One region of the Pectobacterium nicotianae genome, then DNA from elsewhere that is predicted to be linked to it. Evidence: predicted binding sites of a transcription regulator. Region 1 holds the regulator's gene; each other region holds the start of a gene.

Region 1 (7,771 bases):
AGGACACCGTGACGTTCGTTGACCCTTTCTTGATATCAACCGCTGATTCAAAGGTGGTGTCATTGTCTGGCGTACCAGCGCATTCGAAGTTCTTGGCGAAGATCTCGTTGTGGTCGATCCAGACGTTCGGCGTGTTATCAATGCGGATGGCATCGCCATCTTTTGCCCCGCCCGGCATATAGCCGAAGCGCATACTACGCACGACAACGTTGGAAGAGTTAACCATCCAGATACCGAAGTTAGCGGAAGATCCGTTGGTACCGAGGATGGTGATCCCTTTGGTGAACTCTTTGATTTCTACACCGCGCGGATCTTTGCTCCATTGGCCGCAGATGTTGGCTTCAGCAGCTTTGATTAGCGCATCTTCATTACCGTTATAGGTAATGACGAGCGGGTAGGCGCCACCTTTGACTGCTTTACCGCTTGAGTCCTTTTTCGCGGCCTCAATGATATCGACGATCTCTTGCAGAGAGCGTGCGGTTTTTTTCACAGCACCGGAAACGTCGCCGCCGTCAGTGGTGGCATAACCTCCCGTATTTGCCGCCATTGTCGGTTGGGCAGCGATCAGCAACAGCCCAGCGGCTGCAGAAGGCAGTAGGTATTTCATTATGTACTCTCCTTGACATAGAATTTTCTTGGGTATTTATCACTACACACCCTGTGTAATAAAAAAGGCTGTTTCAACAAAAATGAAACTAAGGTTTGTCTATAAAACCGAGCTAAGTGTTAACAGAAAAAATAAACAATACAAGATGGGGCGTTAAATATATTAATTAAATAACAGAGGACAGCTGAGAGGATTTGTGTTTATTGCTTTTAAATAGAAACTAATTTCCATTTAAATCATTTAAATTCATTGAGTTATGTTTTTTAATATGTGTTTTTTCAATCTGGATTCTTTATTTTTTATCCATCTAACATGCGTGGTTTATTCGCTTTCTTAGCAATTGTGATCGTCATCAAAAATTAAAAATAAATATCAATGGGAAGGTTTTTTTACCTGGCTACCCTCTTCCTTTTTCAAAAAATTAATTAATTCATGGGTTTTTGTGGTTATTGTTTTTTTGTTAAAAATAATTTCAGGGTAATCGTTTACTGTAATGAATCTAATAAATAAGGCCTATTAATAAAGATGGTTATTACGGAAATAAATTATTTGTGATCTATGTAATTATTATTGTGCTAACTTTATGTTCTGACATCGTGTAAACACATAGCCCCGATTTTCCTCTGTTTGCAGAGACGTTGTGTCGTTGAAGATTGCCGCTCACTGTTGTGGAGCGCTAAAAATAACTAAAAAGAGGGAGGCTGGCCATGTGTTGCAACCGTTTATCTGCATAAATATTTTCGCCACATATTTTTTGTTGACAAGATTGGTTTTTCTTGACTGTTAAATGTGTGAGAGGTAGCGTGATTGGAATACAGGGAAGCCATTTTCAAACACATCACCAGGATCGTAATATGTTCATTTCAGATAAAAAAATCGCAGCAAGTTTAATTGATAAATCAATCATTCTTATCGAACAAATCAAAGCAGAATTAGCGGTGCTGAAAACTGAATTACCTCAGGAAGAGTATGAAAGGTGCCTGCATGTTGCCGGGCACTTAATTTATACCTTAACCGGTAAGGTGATAAATGATATTTCTATTGATCATCCCGATTTAAAACCAGACGGCTTCACGGTTTATGTGAATAAGGATGTGAATGAGGCATAACGGTTAGGTTTTTCTAATGGGAAATGAAGTGAATTATAGGGTTTAAATGATTATTAGCATATCTTGAAAGGATTTATTTATGTTAAGGATGTCGATGTTATCAATTATTTTTCCATTTTTTATATCTTTATTTTTGTTTTCTAGCAACGCAGTGGGTTCAGAAAATAAAATTGTCTCTATTAAATTTTTAAATGGGAAAGCAAATTTTATAGAAAGTGATAAATCTTGCGTTGTTAAAAATAAAACAATAGATGATGTTGTTATTAATAACAATATTTCCATTAAAGAGATAGAGCAATGTATTGCGGAGTGCTCCTATCTCATTGGTATTCCTGGTGATTATGGAAGTTCGCGCTTCCACGCTTGTGTTACTCAGTGCAAAGGAATGATTCCGATGTGTACGTTCTGATCCATTTTTGAATTCAAGAAAAGCCATGCTATTAGAGTGAGTATAATAAAGTGAAATTAATAAACGCTCTATTCATTGGTATTACAATAGTATTGATAATTAGATTAATAAATAGGTAGTGGTTTTATAAACTATGCATCTTAATGGATTGTATTTAATTAATAATTTCAAAGGATGATACATTATGGCTAAATATACTATAACTATATTAAATTGCGGTAAAACGGATACAATAACATGCAGTGATGATACCTATATACTTGATGCTGCTGAGCAGGCCGGAATAGACCTTCCCTATAGCTGTCGGGCTGGTGCCTGCTCATCTTGCGCATGCACGGTGATATCTGGTAGTTACCAGGATAGCGATCAGTCGTTCCTCAACACTGCCCAACAAGGAATGTATATATTATCCTGTGTAACATACCCTTCATCAAACATGACAATAATGTCCCATGCTGAGGATGAGTTGATGAGCCTGGAGGACTGAGTAATGATTAGCAGAAGGACTTTTATCTTATCCGGTGTTGCATTCAGCCTATGTAGCCTGACATATAAAGCACACAGTGAAGTCGGTGGAAAATCCATATTAATAAATGCAGCATTAATTAATAACAGGGATGATATTAATGAACGGTTGGATAAATTTATCTTTAAAAAAGGTCAGTGTAATTCCGTTAAATCAACACAGCAGGATGCTGTAAAATTTATTATTAACGTTATCCGTAAGTCTACGATGGAACCTTTAACCGGAAGCAAAGTTGGCTTATGCCTTTCTGATGCCTTCAAAGCGAAAGGAAAACTTGCTTCTGCGAATCAGAGTTGCAATGTCACGTGGGCCGAAATTAGAGATGAAGCGCCTGTCGAGTTCACAACCTACATTCCTAAATTGTCGTTAAAAGGCAATAAGATTATGAATCCCATGGATATTATTATCCGAAATGAAAATAAATTTGGCGTCTATCGGTTTAATTTCCCCCTGGATTATTTATCATCGATAGGCATATTCCAGTCTAGCGCGAAAGATGCTGTAACGACTAACACTCTGACAGATATAGCAATCAAACTATATGGGGAAAAGCCAGATAGCTCCGTTGCTGAGCTAAGGCCTGAATATGTTGATGGTTTTTATCAGGTACCAATAACCTTTATCCTGGATGACGTTTAACGATCATGCTTGTCGCTTAATCAATATAGAACCAAACCAGAGATTCCGCACTGTTCTCCAATTTCATTTGGAATCTCTGCCTCCTATCATCCACTCGCCTCTGGATGCAGCTAGCGTCAACGTCGTGTCATCCTTCTAATCGCGTATACAGATGCAATAACCTGTGTTGCACTCGCCTATGAAAAACGCATCGACATAATTTTCGGGTATTATTGCTGGTATCAAACGTGGAGTTAATTTAAATAACCAATATCTATCAAAAGATTAAGTCAATATGCTGCTAATTATCGATAACTACGACTCCTTTACCTACAACCTTTACCAATACTTTTGTGAGCTTGGTGCACAGGTTGTGGTGAAGCGTAATGATGAACTGACGCTGCGTGAGATTGAACAGCTTGCGCCTGAGCGGTTGGTTATTTCACCGGGCCCTTGTACGCCGGACGAGGCGGGCATTTCACTGGCTGCAATCCGTCACTTTGCCGATAAATTGCCTATTTTGGGCGTGTGTCTTGGCCATCAGGCGATGGGACAGGCGTTCGGCGCGCGTGTGGTGCGGGCACGGCAGGTCATGCACGGGAAAGCCTCAGCGATTGCGCATAGCGATACGGGGGTTTTCACGGGGTTGGCACAGCCGTTGACGGTCACCCGTTATCATTCACTCATTATTGATTCCGCCTCGCTACCCGATTGCTTTGAAGTCACGGCCTGGAGCGAACATGAAGGAAAGCGTGATGAGATTATGGGGATTCGCCATCGCGCATTGCCGCTGGAAGGGGTGCAGTTTCACCCAGAGAGCATTCTTAGCCAGCAAGGGCATCAGCTTTTGGATAATTTCCTTAAAATTTAGCGATATAGAAAGTTATTCTCCTCAGTAGCCGATTTAATATTGCCTGAAATTGATTTTTTATGCATATTTAGTGACTATATTTTCATTCCGATATGATGGACAGCAGAGTGAGGCAGCAAATGGCAGCAGAGCAGAAAGCAGTGACACGGGATACTCACGATAAAGTGATTTTGCCAGTTTATGCACCCGCGAAGTTTGTACCCGTGAAAGGTAAAGGGAGCCGCGTCTGGGATCAGGACGGTCGCGAGTATATCGATTTCTCCGGCGGTATTGCGGTTACGGCGCTGGGTCACTGTCATCCTGCATTGGTGAATGCGTTGCAGCAGCAGGGTGAAAAGCTGTGGCATACCAGCAATATTTTCACTAATGAGCCTGCGTTGCGCCTCGCCAGCAAATTGATTGATGCGACTTTTGCCGACCGTGTGTTCTTTGTTAACTCCGGTGCCGAGGCCAACGAAGCTGCCTTTAAGCTGGCGCGTCACTATGCGGTTAAACGCCATAGTCCGTATAAAACCAAGATCATCTCCTTCTACAATGCATTCCATGGTCGGACGCTGTTCACCGTTTCGGTCGGCGGACAGCCTAAATATGCCGATGGCTTCGGGCCTAAGCCTGCCGATATTGTTCATGTACCCTTCAACGATCTGGCTGCTGTTAAAGCGGTGATGGACGATCATACCTGTGCAGTCGTGCTGGAACCGGTTCAGGGTGAAGGGGGGATTACGCCTGCTACGCCTGAATTTTTACAAGGCGTTCGCGATCTGTGCGATCAGCACAAGGCGCTGCTGGTGTTTGATGAAGTGCAGAGCGGAATGGGGCGTACTGGCAAACTATTCAGCTACATGCACTACGGCATTACGCCGGATATTCTCACAACGGCTAAAGCACTGGGCGGTGGTTTCCCAATTAGTGCAATGCTGACGACGGAAGAGATCGCATCGGCCATGACGGTTGGGGTACACGGCACCACCTATGGCGGCAACCCGCTGGCCTGTGCGGTGGCGGAAGCCGCGCTGGATATTATCAATACGCCAGAAGTGCTGTCAGGCGTGGCGGATCGCCACGATCGCTTTGTCAGTGAGCTTGAGAAAATCAATCAGCAGTTCGGTGTATTCGAACAGGTTCGCGGTATGGGTTTGCTGCTGGGTGCAGAACTGAAACCGCAATGGCATGGTCGTGCGGGCGAGTTTCTGGCGGCGGCAACGTCTCAGGGGCTTATGGTGCTGATGGCTGGGCCGAATGTGATCCGCTTTGTACCGTCGTTGATCATTGATGAAGATGATATTGCGCAGGGGATGGCGAAATTCGCTAAAGCCGTCGCGCAGGTCGTTAACGCAGCAAACTGATTACGTTACGCCATAAAAAAACGTAGGGAACGTTTTTCAACGTCGCTTGCGACGGCCCGTTAGGGTGGCGGCCAGGGATGGCACGCCATAAAAAAACGCAGGGAACGTTTTTCAGCGTTGCGTTAGCAACGACCCGTAGGGTGGTGAGCAGGAAGCTCGCCATAAAAAAAGCGTGAGGCCGAGGCTTCACGCTTTTTTATTGGTAGGGTACAGCGACAGGGGCTTAGCGAGTGCCGTAAACGACAATCGTTTTACCGTGTGCAGAGATCAGGTTCTGGTCTTCTAACATTTTCAGAATGCGGCCCACGGTTTCACGCGAGCAGCCAACGATTTGCCCAATTTCCTGACGGGTAATTTTTATTTGCATGCCATCTGGATGCGTCATGGCATCAGGTTGTTTGGCCAGGTTGAGTAGGGTTTGGGCAATACGGCCGGTCACATCAAGGAAGGCGAGGTTGCCGACTTTCTCAGAGGTAACCTGAAGTCTGCTGGCCATTTGCGCAGACAGACGCATGAGGATATCCGGGTTAACCTGGATGAGCTGGCGGAATTTTTTATAGGAAATTTCAGCCACTTCACAGGCAGTTTTTGCCCGCACCCAGGCGCTGCGCTCCTGACCTTCTTCAAACAGGCCGAGCTCGCCGATAAAATCGCCCTGATTGAGGTAGGAAAGAATCATTTCCTTGCCTTCTTCATCTTTGATTAGCACTGCGACAGAGCCTTTCACGATGTAGTAAAGCGTTTCTGCTTTTTCACCTTGGTGAATCAGCGTGCTCTTCGATGGATACTTGTGAATATGACAATGGGAAAGGAACCATTCGAGAGTTGGATCTGTTTGCGGTTTGCCGAGAACCATTCGCTATCATCCTCTGTTGTAATTCACTGCGCAAATTACAGGGGTCAGAGTTCCCTGTACGGCGTGTTTAACTGCTAAAAAAATAAAATTCAGTCTAGGCAGAATGACGTCAGGGAATATACTGAAACCACTGTACCCTTTATTTTCCGGTTGCTGCCTTGCCGCACCGTAAACGTGGCTGGGGTATGTCTGGCCAGGTCATCATCTTCTTCGTTTCTGGGTTTGTCCAGAAAAGGTCTATTCTATTTTCGTTTTAACACAGCTTTAAGGACGTGTCTTGTGTTGTCTCGCTTCAGCATGACAAAGCGCTGATTAACGCTGGTTTTTGTACAGTAACGGTATAAATTTTCAAAAAATTTTTAGTGGAGAGGCATCATGCAGGCACGGGTAAAATGGGTTGAAGGCTTAACGTTTTTGGGCGAATCCGCATCAGGACATCAGATATTGATGGACGGCAATTCCGGTGATAAAGCGCCCAGTCCGATGGAAATGGTGCTGATGTCTGTGGGGGGATGCAGTGCGATTGATGTGGTATCGATTCTGCAAAAAGGCCGCAACGATGTAGCGGATTGTGAAGTGAAATTAACGTCAGAGCGTCGGTCTGACGCGCCGCGTTTATTTACCCACATCAATCTGCATTTTATCGTGACGGGAAAAGGATTGACCGACAAAGTTGTTGAACGAGCCGTCGCACTGTCGGCGGAAAAATACTGCTCTGTGGCACTGATGCTGGGTAAAGCCGTTGAGGTAACGCACAGCCACGAAATTAGAGTACTGGAATAATCCCTTTCTCTGGGCACTCATTCTGGTCACTTAAGCCTGTTATTAGGGGAAACACAGGGGGAGGTTCTCGTAGGGAGGCCTCACCCCTGTGGTCGCCCCGTGTATCTCGATGCTTATTCGATGGTTTTCCCTTCAATTAACCGCTGTACCAGCGGCGCCATGATTAATTCCATCGCCAATCCCATCTTCCCGCCGGGAACGACCAGCGTGTTGATGTGGGAGATAAAGGAACCCTGCAACATGGCGAGCAGATAGGGATAATCAATATTGTCCAATCCCTGAAAATGAATCACGACGAAGCTTTCGTCCAGTGATGGAATCGATTTGGCGGCGAACGGATTGGAGGTGTCTACGGTAGGCACACGCTGGAAGTTGATGTGTGTGCGAGAGAACTGTGGCGTGATATAGGTGATGTAATCTTCCATTGAGCGGACGACGGAATCCATCACCGCTTCACGCGAGTGGCCGCGCTCATTAACGTCACGAATCAGCTTTTGAATCCATTCCAGGTTGACGATCGGCACCACGCCGACGAGTAAATCCACATGCTGTGCCACATCATTTTGCTCTGTGACTACGCCGCCGTGGAGCCCTTCATAGAACAGGATGTCGGTGGGTTCCGGCATTGGCTCCCACGGCGTGAACG
Region 2 (4,900 bases), 2.5 Mb from region 1:
CCAACGAAGCCCGCGTTCAGGGGCTGTCTGAAGTGTTTGAGCGCAGCATCAAAAACCGCATCATTGCCGAATCCATCAGCCTGCCAGAAATTCCGCAAGAGGTGCTGAACCGCTACCCTGGCGTGGTCGAAGCGATTGCAACGCTGGAAAAAGAAGGTTTCCCGATTTTCTCTTACGATGCCTCACTGGGCGGGAAATATCCGGTCATCTGTGTGGTGCTGTTTAACCCGGCTAACGGCACCTGCTTTGCCTCCTTCGGCGCACACCCTGACTTCGGCGTGGCGCTGGAGCGTACCGTCACCGAACTGTTGCAAGGTCGCGGCCTGAAAGATTTGGACGTGTTCACGCCGCCGACGTTCGATGATGAGGAAGTGGCCGAGCACGCCAATCTGGAAACCCACTTTATCGATTCCAGCGGTCTGATCTCCTGGGATATGTTCAAGAAAGAAGCGGATTATGAATTTGCCGACTGGAGCTTTAAAGGGTCGACGGAAGAAGAATTCGCTACGTTGATGGCGATCTTCAAGCAGGAAGATAAAGAAGTCTACATTGCTGACTATGAGCATCTGTCTGTTTATGCCTGCCGCATCATTGTGCCGGGAATGTCAGACATCTACCCTGCCGACGATCTGTTGTTAGCCAATAACAGCATGGGCGCTCACCTGCGTGACACGCTGCTGGCGCTGCCTGACAGTAAATGGGAACAAGAAGACTATCTGGCGCTGTTGCAACAGTTGGATGACGAAGGGCTGGACGATTTCACCCGCGTACGCGAGCTGCTCGGCATTGCCACCGGAAAAGATAATGGCTGGTTTACGCTGCGCGTTGGCGAACTAAAAGCCATGCTGGCACTGGCCGGCGGCGATCTGGATCAGGCATTAAGCTGGACAGAGTGGACGCAGGACTTCAACGACTCCGTCTTTACGGCACAGCGCAGCAACTACTACCGTTGCCTGCAAACGCTGCTGTTACTGGCGCAAGAGCCTGAGCGCGATCCGGCAGAATATTACGATGCCTTTACCAAAATGTACGGCAGTGAGACCGTCGATGCCGCTAGCGCTGCTGTTGCTGGAGAAGCGTGCTTCTATGGTCTGTTTGCCGTCGATGACACCTTCACTTCTTTACCTGCGCACCAGTCGCTGCTGGCAGCCTATGAAAAACTGCAACAGGCGAAACGTCGTTATTGGCAAGCAAAATAATGCCAGAATGATGAAGTCAGCACGCGTCTTATATCGATGAGTGCGATCGAGTGCAAATAGTCACCGAGAATAGCCCTTTATTTTAAAGGGCTATTTTATTAGCCAAAGGGCAATATTTATTATTCGTAATGCATAATCAGAACATTGTTATTAAATGGTGAAGTTTTAATTAAATTACATCGACAAGGTGGTACTGAAATTCTACAAAACATGATTTTTATTAACGCTAAATCGGTAGGTTTAACGTATACCATTCAACTCTTTTTATAAAATTTAAAATATTTTTTTATTATAAAATTCAATATATTAACTGCTAAATCACCCTATCCCACCCTGCTTGCTGACCTGTTAATTTCTTGCAATATGATCCACGTCAAATTTTACCGTATACTGCTTTGTTAGTATCTCAACGCTGATAATTTTTAAGAGAGAGTTAGTGTGAAAGCTGACAACCCCTTTACTCTATTACTCCCGGCTGCGATGGCAAAAGTTGCTGAAGATGCCGGAGTCTATAAAGCTACTAAACAACCGTGTACGACGTTTTATTTAGCGATCACAGCGGGTGTGTTTATTTCGATCGCCTTCGTCTTTTATATTACGGCCACCACTGGAACCGCGACGATGCCTTTCGGTATCGCGAAATTGATCGGTGGTATCTGTTTCTCCCTTGGCCTTATGTTGGTGGTCGTCTGCGGCGCAGACTTGTTTACCTCAACCGTTCTCATCGTGATTGCCAAAGCCAGTGGACGTATTACCTGGAAGCAACTAGCCTGTAACTGGGCAAATGTCTATGTCGGCAACCTGATTGGCGCGCTTTTCTTCGTTGGACTTATCTGGTTCTCGGGAGAGCATATGGTCGCAAAAGGTGCGTGGGGTCTTAACGTCCTGCAAACAGCTGAACACAAACTTGAACACACGTTTGTTGAAGCGCTGTGTCTGGGGATTCTGGCCAACTTGCTGGTTTGTCTGGCCGTGTGGATGAGCTATTCCGGCCGTACGCTTACAGACAAAATGTTTGCCATGATTCTGCCTGTCGCCATGTTCGTTTCCAGCGGCTTTGAACACAGTATCGCCAACATGTTCATGATTCCTATGGGCATCGTTATCAAAAATTTTGCGGCCCCGGAATTCTGGAATGCCATTGGCATGGTGCCGTCTCAATTTGAACATTTAACCGTTAGCCACTTCATTACCGATAATCTGATCCCTGTAACTCTGGGGAACATCATCGGCGGCGGCGTAATGGTCGGTTTGACATATTGGGTAATTTATTTGCGCGGTGGAGACAAGCACTAAGGTGCAATCGGCCGCAACGTCGGGTTTTAAGAAATCCATATCAAAGGTAGGTGTAAAATGACCGAGCTGAATGAAAAATTGGCCAATGCATGGCAAGGCTTTAGCAAAGGTGAATGGCAGGATAACGTCAACGTTCGTGACTTTATCCAGAAAAACTACACGCCGTATGAAGGTGATGAGTCTTTCCTGGCTGGCGCAACCAAAGCGACCTCAGCGCTGTGGGACAGCGTCATGGAAGGCATCAAACAGGAAAACCGTACTCACGCGCCTGTTGATTTTGATACCAATGTTGCTGCAACTATCACGTCTCACGACGCGGGATACATCAACAAAGGCCTGGAAAAAATCGTTGGTCTGCAAACCGACGCTCCGCTGAAACGTGCGTTAATTCCGTTCGGCGGCATCAAAATGGTTGAAGGTTCATGCAAAGTTTACGGTCGTGAACTGGATCCTCAACTGAAAAAAATCTTCACCGAATACCGTAAAACGCATAACCAGGGCGTGTTCGATGTTTACACTCCAGATATCCTGCGCTGTCGTAAATCAGGCGTTCTGACGGGTCTGCCAGATGCCTACGGCCGTGGCCGTATCATCGGTGACTACCGTCGCGTTGCGCTGTACGGTATCGACTTCCTGATGAAAGACAAGTTTGCTCAGTTCACTTCTCTGCAATCCAAACTGGAAAATGGCGAAGATCTGGAAGCAACAATCCGTCTGCGTGAAGAAATTGCCGATCAGCATCATGCACTGAGCCAAATTAAAGAAATGGCCGCTAAATATGGCTGTGATATTTCTGGCCCAGCAGCGACAGCTCAGGAAGCCGTGCAGTGGACTTACTTCGGCTACTTGGCTGCGGTGAAATCACAGAATGGTGCAGCCATGTCCTTCGGACGTGTGTCCACCTTCCTGGATATCTACCTTGAGCGCGATCTGGCTGCAGGCAAAATCACTGAGGAAGAAGCTCAGGAAATGATTGACCATCTGGTCATGAAACTGCGCATGGTACGTTTCCTGCGTACCCCTGAGTATGATGAGCTGTTCTCTGGTGACCCAATCTGGGCAACCGAATCTCTGGCTGGTATGGGTCTGGATGGTCGTACACTGGTGAGCAAAACCAGCTTCCGCTTCCTGAACACCCTGTACACCATGGGGCCGTCTCCAGAGCCAAACATGACCATTCTGTGGTCTGAAAAACTGCCACAAAGCTTCAAAAACTATGCGGCTAAAGTCTCCATCGATACCTCTTCTCTGCAATATGAGAATGACGATCTGATGCGTCCTGACTTTAACAACGATGACTACGCGATTGCTTGTTGCGTAAGCCCAATGATCGTTGGTAAACAAATGCAGTTCTTCGGTGCTCGTGCAAACCTGGCGAAAACCATGCTGTACGCGATTAACGGCGGCGTGGACGAAAAACTGAAAATGCAGGTTGGTCCGAAATCAGAACCGATCAAAGGCGATGTTCTGGACTTCGACGAAGTGATGGATCGTATGGATCACTTCATGGATTGGCTGGCGAAACAATACGTCACCTCGCTGAACATCATTCACTACATGCACGACAAGTACAGCTACGAAGCGTCGCTGATGGCACTGCATGACCGTGACGTGTTCCGTACTATGGCATGTGGTATCGCGGGCCTGTCTGTTGCTGCTGACTCCCTGTCTGCCATCAAATATGCCAAAGTTAAACCGATTCGTGATGAAGATGGTCTGGCTATCGACTTTGATATCGAAGGCGAATATCCGCAGTTCGGTAACAACGATGCTCGCGTAGATGAACTGGCTTGTGACCTGGTTGAACGTTTCATGAAGAAAATTCAGAAACTGAATACCTACCGTGGTGCAACACCAACCCAGTCTGTTCTGACCATCACCTCTAACGTGGTATATGGTAAGAAAACGGGTAACACGCCAGATGGTCGCCGCGCAGGTGCGCCATTCGGACCAGGTGCGAACCCAATGCACGGTCGTGACCAGAAAGGTGCTGTGGCTTCTCTGACTTCCGTTGCTAAACTGCCGTTTGCTTACGCGAAAGATGGTATTTCTTATACCTTCTCCATCGTACCTAACGCGTTAGGTAAAGATGACAACGTGCGTAAAGCTAACCTTGCCGGCCTGATGGATGGTTACTTCCACCACGAAGCCAGCATCGAAGGCGGTCAGCACCTGAACGTCAACGTCATGAACCGTGAAATGCTGCTTGATGCGATGGAAAACCCGGAGAAATATCCGCAGTTGACCATCCGTGTATCTGGCTACGCAGTGCGTTTCAACTCACTGACGAAAGAACAGCAACAAGACGTCATCACTCGTACTTTCACCCAGTCAATGTAATTTCCATGACTGTCTGAAAAAGCGTAAAATAAAGGCTCCACGTCAGTGGGGCCTTTTTCTCACCC
Region 3 (4,900 bases), 590 kb from region 1:
GTCGCGACGGCTTCAGACTTCACGGCACCCTGTGCTGCGGTAAGACGTGCTACCAGATCGCTATACAGACCGCTATCAAGGAAGTTGGTCAGCGAAATGTGCTGTGCCTGCGGCGCATGACGCATCGCACGTTCGGTCAGGTCACGGTGCGTAATCACCAGATCGACATCGTCCGGCAGACTATTGATCGCGCTGTTCGTCACCGAAATGTTGGTTAGCCCGGCATCCTGAACTTTCTTGCGCAGCACACCAGCACCCATCGCGCTGGAACCCATACCGGCGTCACACGCTACGATGATTTTACGCACGGTGCTCATATCACCGCTGATACCCGCGTTAGTCGCCGTACCTTTAGAAGACGCTTTCATTTCCTGCATGCGGCGCGTTGCGTCGCTCAGGTCTTCTTCTTTTTGCTTGGTGCTTTTCAGCAGAATCGCCGACACGATAAAGGACACCGCGAAAGCCGCTGCAATGGCCGCAAGGTTAGCGAAGTAAGCGCCTTTTGGCGTCATCGCCAGCACCGCCAGAATGGAGCCCGGAGACGCAGGAGAAACCAAACCGCCGCCCAGCACGCTCAGCGTAAACACGCCGGTCATCCCGCCCAGAATCACCGCGATAATCAGACGCGGATTCATCAGCACATAAGGGAAGTAGATTTCGTGAATCCCGCCCAGGAAGTGGATAATCGCCGCACCCGGTGCTGATTCTTTCGCGTTACCACGACCGAAGAACATGTACGCCATCAGCACGCCCATACCCGGGCCTGGGTTCGCTTCGATCAGGAAGAAAATAGATTTGCCAGTTTCCGTCGCCTGCTGAATGCCCAGCGGCGAGAAGATACCGTGGTTAATGGCGTTGTTCAGGAACAGAATTTTCGCCGGTTCAACAAAGATAGACGTAAACGGCAGCAGGTTGTTCTGTACCATCAGGTTAACGCCGGAAGCCAGCACCTGAGAGAAGACTTCAACTAGCGGACCAATCGCCAAAAACGACAGGATTGCCAACAACATACCGATGATACCGGCAGAGAAGTTGTTGACCAGCATTTCAAAGCCGCTCTTGATTTTACCGTCGACCATGCGGTCAAAACGTTTGATCGCCCAGCCGCCCAATGGGCCCACAATCATAGCGCCGAGGAACATCGGGATATCGGTCCCGACGATCACACCCATCGTCGTAATCGCACCCACCACACCGCCACGCTCACCGAATACCAGACGTCCGCCGGTATAACCAATCAGCAATGGCAGCAAATAGGTAATCATCGGACCGACGAGCTTCGCCAATGTTGCATTGGGGAACCAGCCAGTAGGGATAAACAGCGCGGTAATAATACCCCAGGCGATAAATGCGCCAATGTTGGGCATCACCATATTACTGAGGAAGCGACCAAAGTTTTGCACCTTGATCTTAATATCTGGTGAAAGCATAAAAACACACCCCTATTGAAACGCGCTGACAATAAGAGCGCGTGGTAATTATCGTGAGACGGCGTGGCAATAAAACACCGATTACCACAAGAAGACTTCCGTCATTATTACTGTATGCAGCGCGGACTCTAACACGCTGTTTTCATACCGCAACTCCATGGCGGTAACGTGACAAAAATCACACAACCACCCTACATCAACGATACAAATAGGTGATTTACTTCACAAAAAACCGTTAAAAATGAAAAACTAAACAGATTTTTAGACAAACACCGCACCTTATATGTGATTTGAATCACACTTTCAATGCCTGTATTTGTTTTATTTATGTGATGTTAATCACAATTTATTTTTACCCTCTCACCAGCCACACGCATCTTATCCAGAATACCTCTCTGCCATATCGCATCGCTAAAGCGTCGGAGCACGACGCGGTTAGGGATAGTTCACGCCAGTTATTCCTCTGAGCGCATTCATTAAATTCTGCTGCTGTAGAGGTAACGCTGCCACCATGCTGTTATATTGCGCCACCTGTTGCGGCGTACGGAATTGCACAGACGCGCCATTAAACACCGCCTGATCGCCCTGAGCCTGAAGGAAATCGCCGATCTGGATCAGGCTCTGTGCGAAGGCAATCGCATTCGGAATGGCGGGTAGCAGCGCATTGGTAGGCTGTATTACCGTGCGTGCATACAACCGCTCATAGGGTATTTGCACTTCTTCGGGCTGTTTTAGCAGCCGATGGGCGTTGTCCGCCTGCACTTTCGCCGCCTGCACATGCTGGCTCAACAGGTTCATTGCCCCGATGGATTGGCGAAGATCATCACGCTGCGTCAGATAGTCTTTAGGAACACGAATACGGGAAATTTGCCCCAGCATCGGTGTTAAACTGCCAGACACCGCCTGATTAAACTGCTGAGAAAAGGTGGTTAAGATCGCGTAATCGTTAGTGAAATTGCCAAAATTCTTCTTCTGCTCTTCCGTCAACGTCGGCAATTTCCCATCCTGCTGCGACTGCACGCTTTGCAGGAACGCAACGAATGCCTTCCGCTGATCGGCTTCGCTGTCACCACAGGCAGCCAGCTGCAATGCCGCCAGAATAACCAGAACTGGCAGCAGCCAGCGTGAACGGTACGTCATCAGCCTTCTCATTCCCTACTCCTGTTACGCTTACTGCCCCGCCAGCCGTGCTTTATTCAAACAAAAACACGCTGACGACGGATTTTCCATGACAAGATTTTCTACGACATAAGCATAGTCGAATCGGGCTGGCTGTGCAGAAAAAGGCCAGGTCTGACAACGAATACCGATTGTTTAAGCATCGAGATACACGGAGCGACGATAGGATTTTACCAACGGAGCCGTCAGTCGATACGGATCGATACGAATCGATACCGTGGGGTGAGGCGGGACGCTTTGCGGCGCGGAAAAAAATAACCCCCGAACGGGCGAAGCGGCTCGGGGGTTGGGATGACGTAACGCTATTGTCGTTATTGCAGGACGGAAATATCCGCAACCTGCAAGAACAGCTCACGCAGTTGGCTCAGCAGCGTCAGACGGTTCACTCGAACCTGCTCATCTTCCGCCATGACCATTACCTGATCGAAGAACGCATCGACAGGCTCACGCAGTGAGGCCAGCTCAACCAGCGCTTCCTGATAGCGACCTTCAGCGAACAGCGGCGTCAGTTTGTCGCGCAGCACGACAAGGTGCGTTGCCAGCGTAATTTCCGCCGCGTCTTTCAATACGGCAGCGTTGACGCTCTCGTTCAGCGTATCGGTAGACTTCGCCAGAATGTTGGAAACGCGCTTGTTAGCCGCAGCCAGCGCCGCGGCGGCATCCAGCGAACGGAAGTGGCTGACGGCTTTCACGCGGGCATCGAAATCAGCCGGACGGGTCGGACGACGCGCCAATACCGCCTGGATGGTATCCACGCTGTGGCCTTCTTCCTGATACCAGGCACGGAAACGACCGAGCATAAACTCAATCACGTCATCCACAACCTTGGCATTAGACAGCTTATCGCCATACAAACGCACCGCTTCTTCGGTCAGCGTCTGCAAGTCCAGCTGCAGACGTTTTTCGACGATGATGCGCAGCACACCGAGGGCGGCACGACGCAGCGCAAACGGGTCTTTGTCGCCTTTAGGGTGTTGGCCGATGCCAAAAATCCCTGCCAGCGAATCCATTTTGTCGGCAATCGCCAGCGCACAGGCCACCGCAGAAGACGGCAGTTCGTCACCCGCAAAGCGCGGCTGATACTGCTCATTCAACGCCACGGCAACATCTTCCGCTTCGCCATCATGACGCGCATAGTGCATCCCCATCACGCCCTGCGTGTCGGTGAATTCGAACACCATGTTGGTCATCAGGTCACACTTGGACAGCAGACCCGCACGCGTCGCGTGATTCACATCAGCGCCAATCTGACCAGCAACCCAGCCAGCCAGCGCCTGAATACGGTCAGTTTTGTCGCGCAATGAACCTAACTGCTGCTGGAACAAGACGGTTTCCAGACGCGGCAGGTGATCTTCCAAACGCTTCTTACGGTCGGTATTGAAGAAGAATTCGGCGTCAGCCAGACGCGGGCGCACCACTTTTTCGTTACCGGAAATAATCTGTTGTGGATCTTTGGACTCGATATTGGCAACAAAGATGAAGTTTGGCAGCAGATTGCCGCTGTTGTCGTAAACCGGGAAATACTTCTGGTCACCTTTCATGGTGTAAACCAGCGCTTCGGACGGCACAGCGAGGAATTTTTCTTCAAATTTCGCGGTCAGCACCACTGGCCATTCCACCAACGAGGTGACTTCTTCCAGCAGGCTGTCGCTCAGATCGGCATTACCGCCAATCTTGCGTGCGGCTTCTTCTGCATCGGCTTTGATTTTCGCTTTACGCGCATCGTAGTCGGCGACGACTTTACCGCGCTCCAGCAGAATCTGCGGATACTGTTCGGCGTTATCGATCGTAAATTCAGCTTCACCCATAAAGCGGTGGCCGCGAAGAGTACGAGCGGAATCGATACCCAATACCTGACCGGGGATCAGTTCTTCACCCAGCAGCATGGTTACCGTGTGCACCGGACGCACAAACTGCGTTTCCTTGTCGCTCCAGCGCATCAATTTTGGAATCGGCAGCTTCGACAATGCAGTGCTTACCATGCCAGCCAGCAGTGTCTGCGCCTGTTCGCCTTTCGCGTGGGCGCGATACAGCAGCCACTCGCCTTTGTCGGTCGTCAAACGTTCAGCTTGCTCAACGGTAATACCACAGCCACGCGCCCAGCCTTCTGCCGCTTTGGTCGGTTTGCCTTCAGCATCAAACGCTTGTGAGATAGCCGGACCACGTTTTTCTACTTCGCGATCGGGCTGAGAAGCGCTTAAGCGTGCCACTTTCAGCGCCAGACGACGCGGCGCGGCAAACCAGCTTACGTCACCGTGTGCCAGATTGGCGGCATCCAGCTCCGCCGTGAA

The links. Region 1 encodes CRP, which controls carbon source genes, mostly activating them, when cyclic AMP is high. Its sites were predicted from a motif close to ATGTGANNNNNNTCACAT; they were not measured.
Positions count from the first base shown of each region.
Region 2: the regulator CRP is predicted to act here: its motif matches at 1,561-1,578, upstream of focA (formate transporter FocA).
Region 3: the regulator CRP is predicted to act here: its motif matches at 1,641-1,658, upstream of MYB54_RS21250 (PTS mannitol transporter subunit IICBA).

Region 1 is NZ_CP096821.1:432,113-439,883, forward strand. It holds gene pelA (pectate lyase PelA) at 1-607, opposite strand, end outside; gene MYB54_RS01830 (hypothetical protein) at 1,462-1,716, shown strand; gene MYB54_RS01835 (hypothetical protein) at 1,811-2,125, shown strand; gene MYB54_RS01840 (2Fe-2S iron-sulfur cluster-binding protein) at 2,310-2,612, shown strand; gene MYB54_RS01845 (hypothetical protein) at 2,616-3,290, shown strand; gene MYB54_RS01850 (aminodeoxychorismate synthase component II) at 3,565-4,140, shown strand; gene argD (bifunctional acetylornithine/succinyldiaminopimelate transaminase) at 4,260-5,486, shown strand; gene crp (cAMP-activated global transcriptional regulator CRP) at 5,710-6,342, opposite strand; gene MYB54_RS01865 (OsmC family protein) at 6,718-7,125, shown strand; gene MYB54_RS01870 (phosphoribulokinase) at 7,239-7,771, opposite strand, start outside.
Region 2 is NZ_CP096821.1:2,888,653-2,893,552, forward strand. It holds gene ycaO (30S ribosomal protein S12 methylthiotransferase accessory factor YcaO) at 1-1,199, shown strand, start outside; gene focA (formate transporter FocA) at 1,638-2,495, shown strand; gene pflB (formate C-acetyltransferase) at 2,553-4,835, shown strand.
Region 3 is NZ_CP096821.1:4,767,719-4,772,618, forward strand. It holds gene MYB54_RS21250 (PTS mannitol transporter subunit IICBA) at 1-1,430, opposite strand, end outside; gene MYB54_RS21255 (DUF3053 domain-containing protein) at 1,866-2,570, opposite strand; gene glyS (glycine--tRNA ligase subunit beta) at 2,921-4,900, opposite strand, start outside.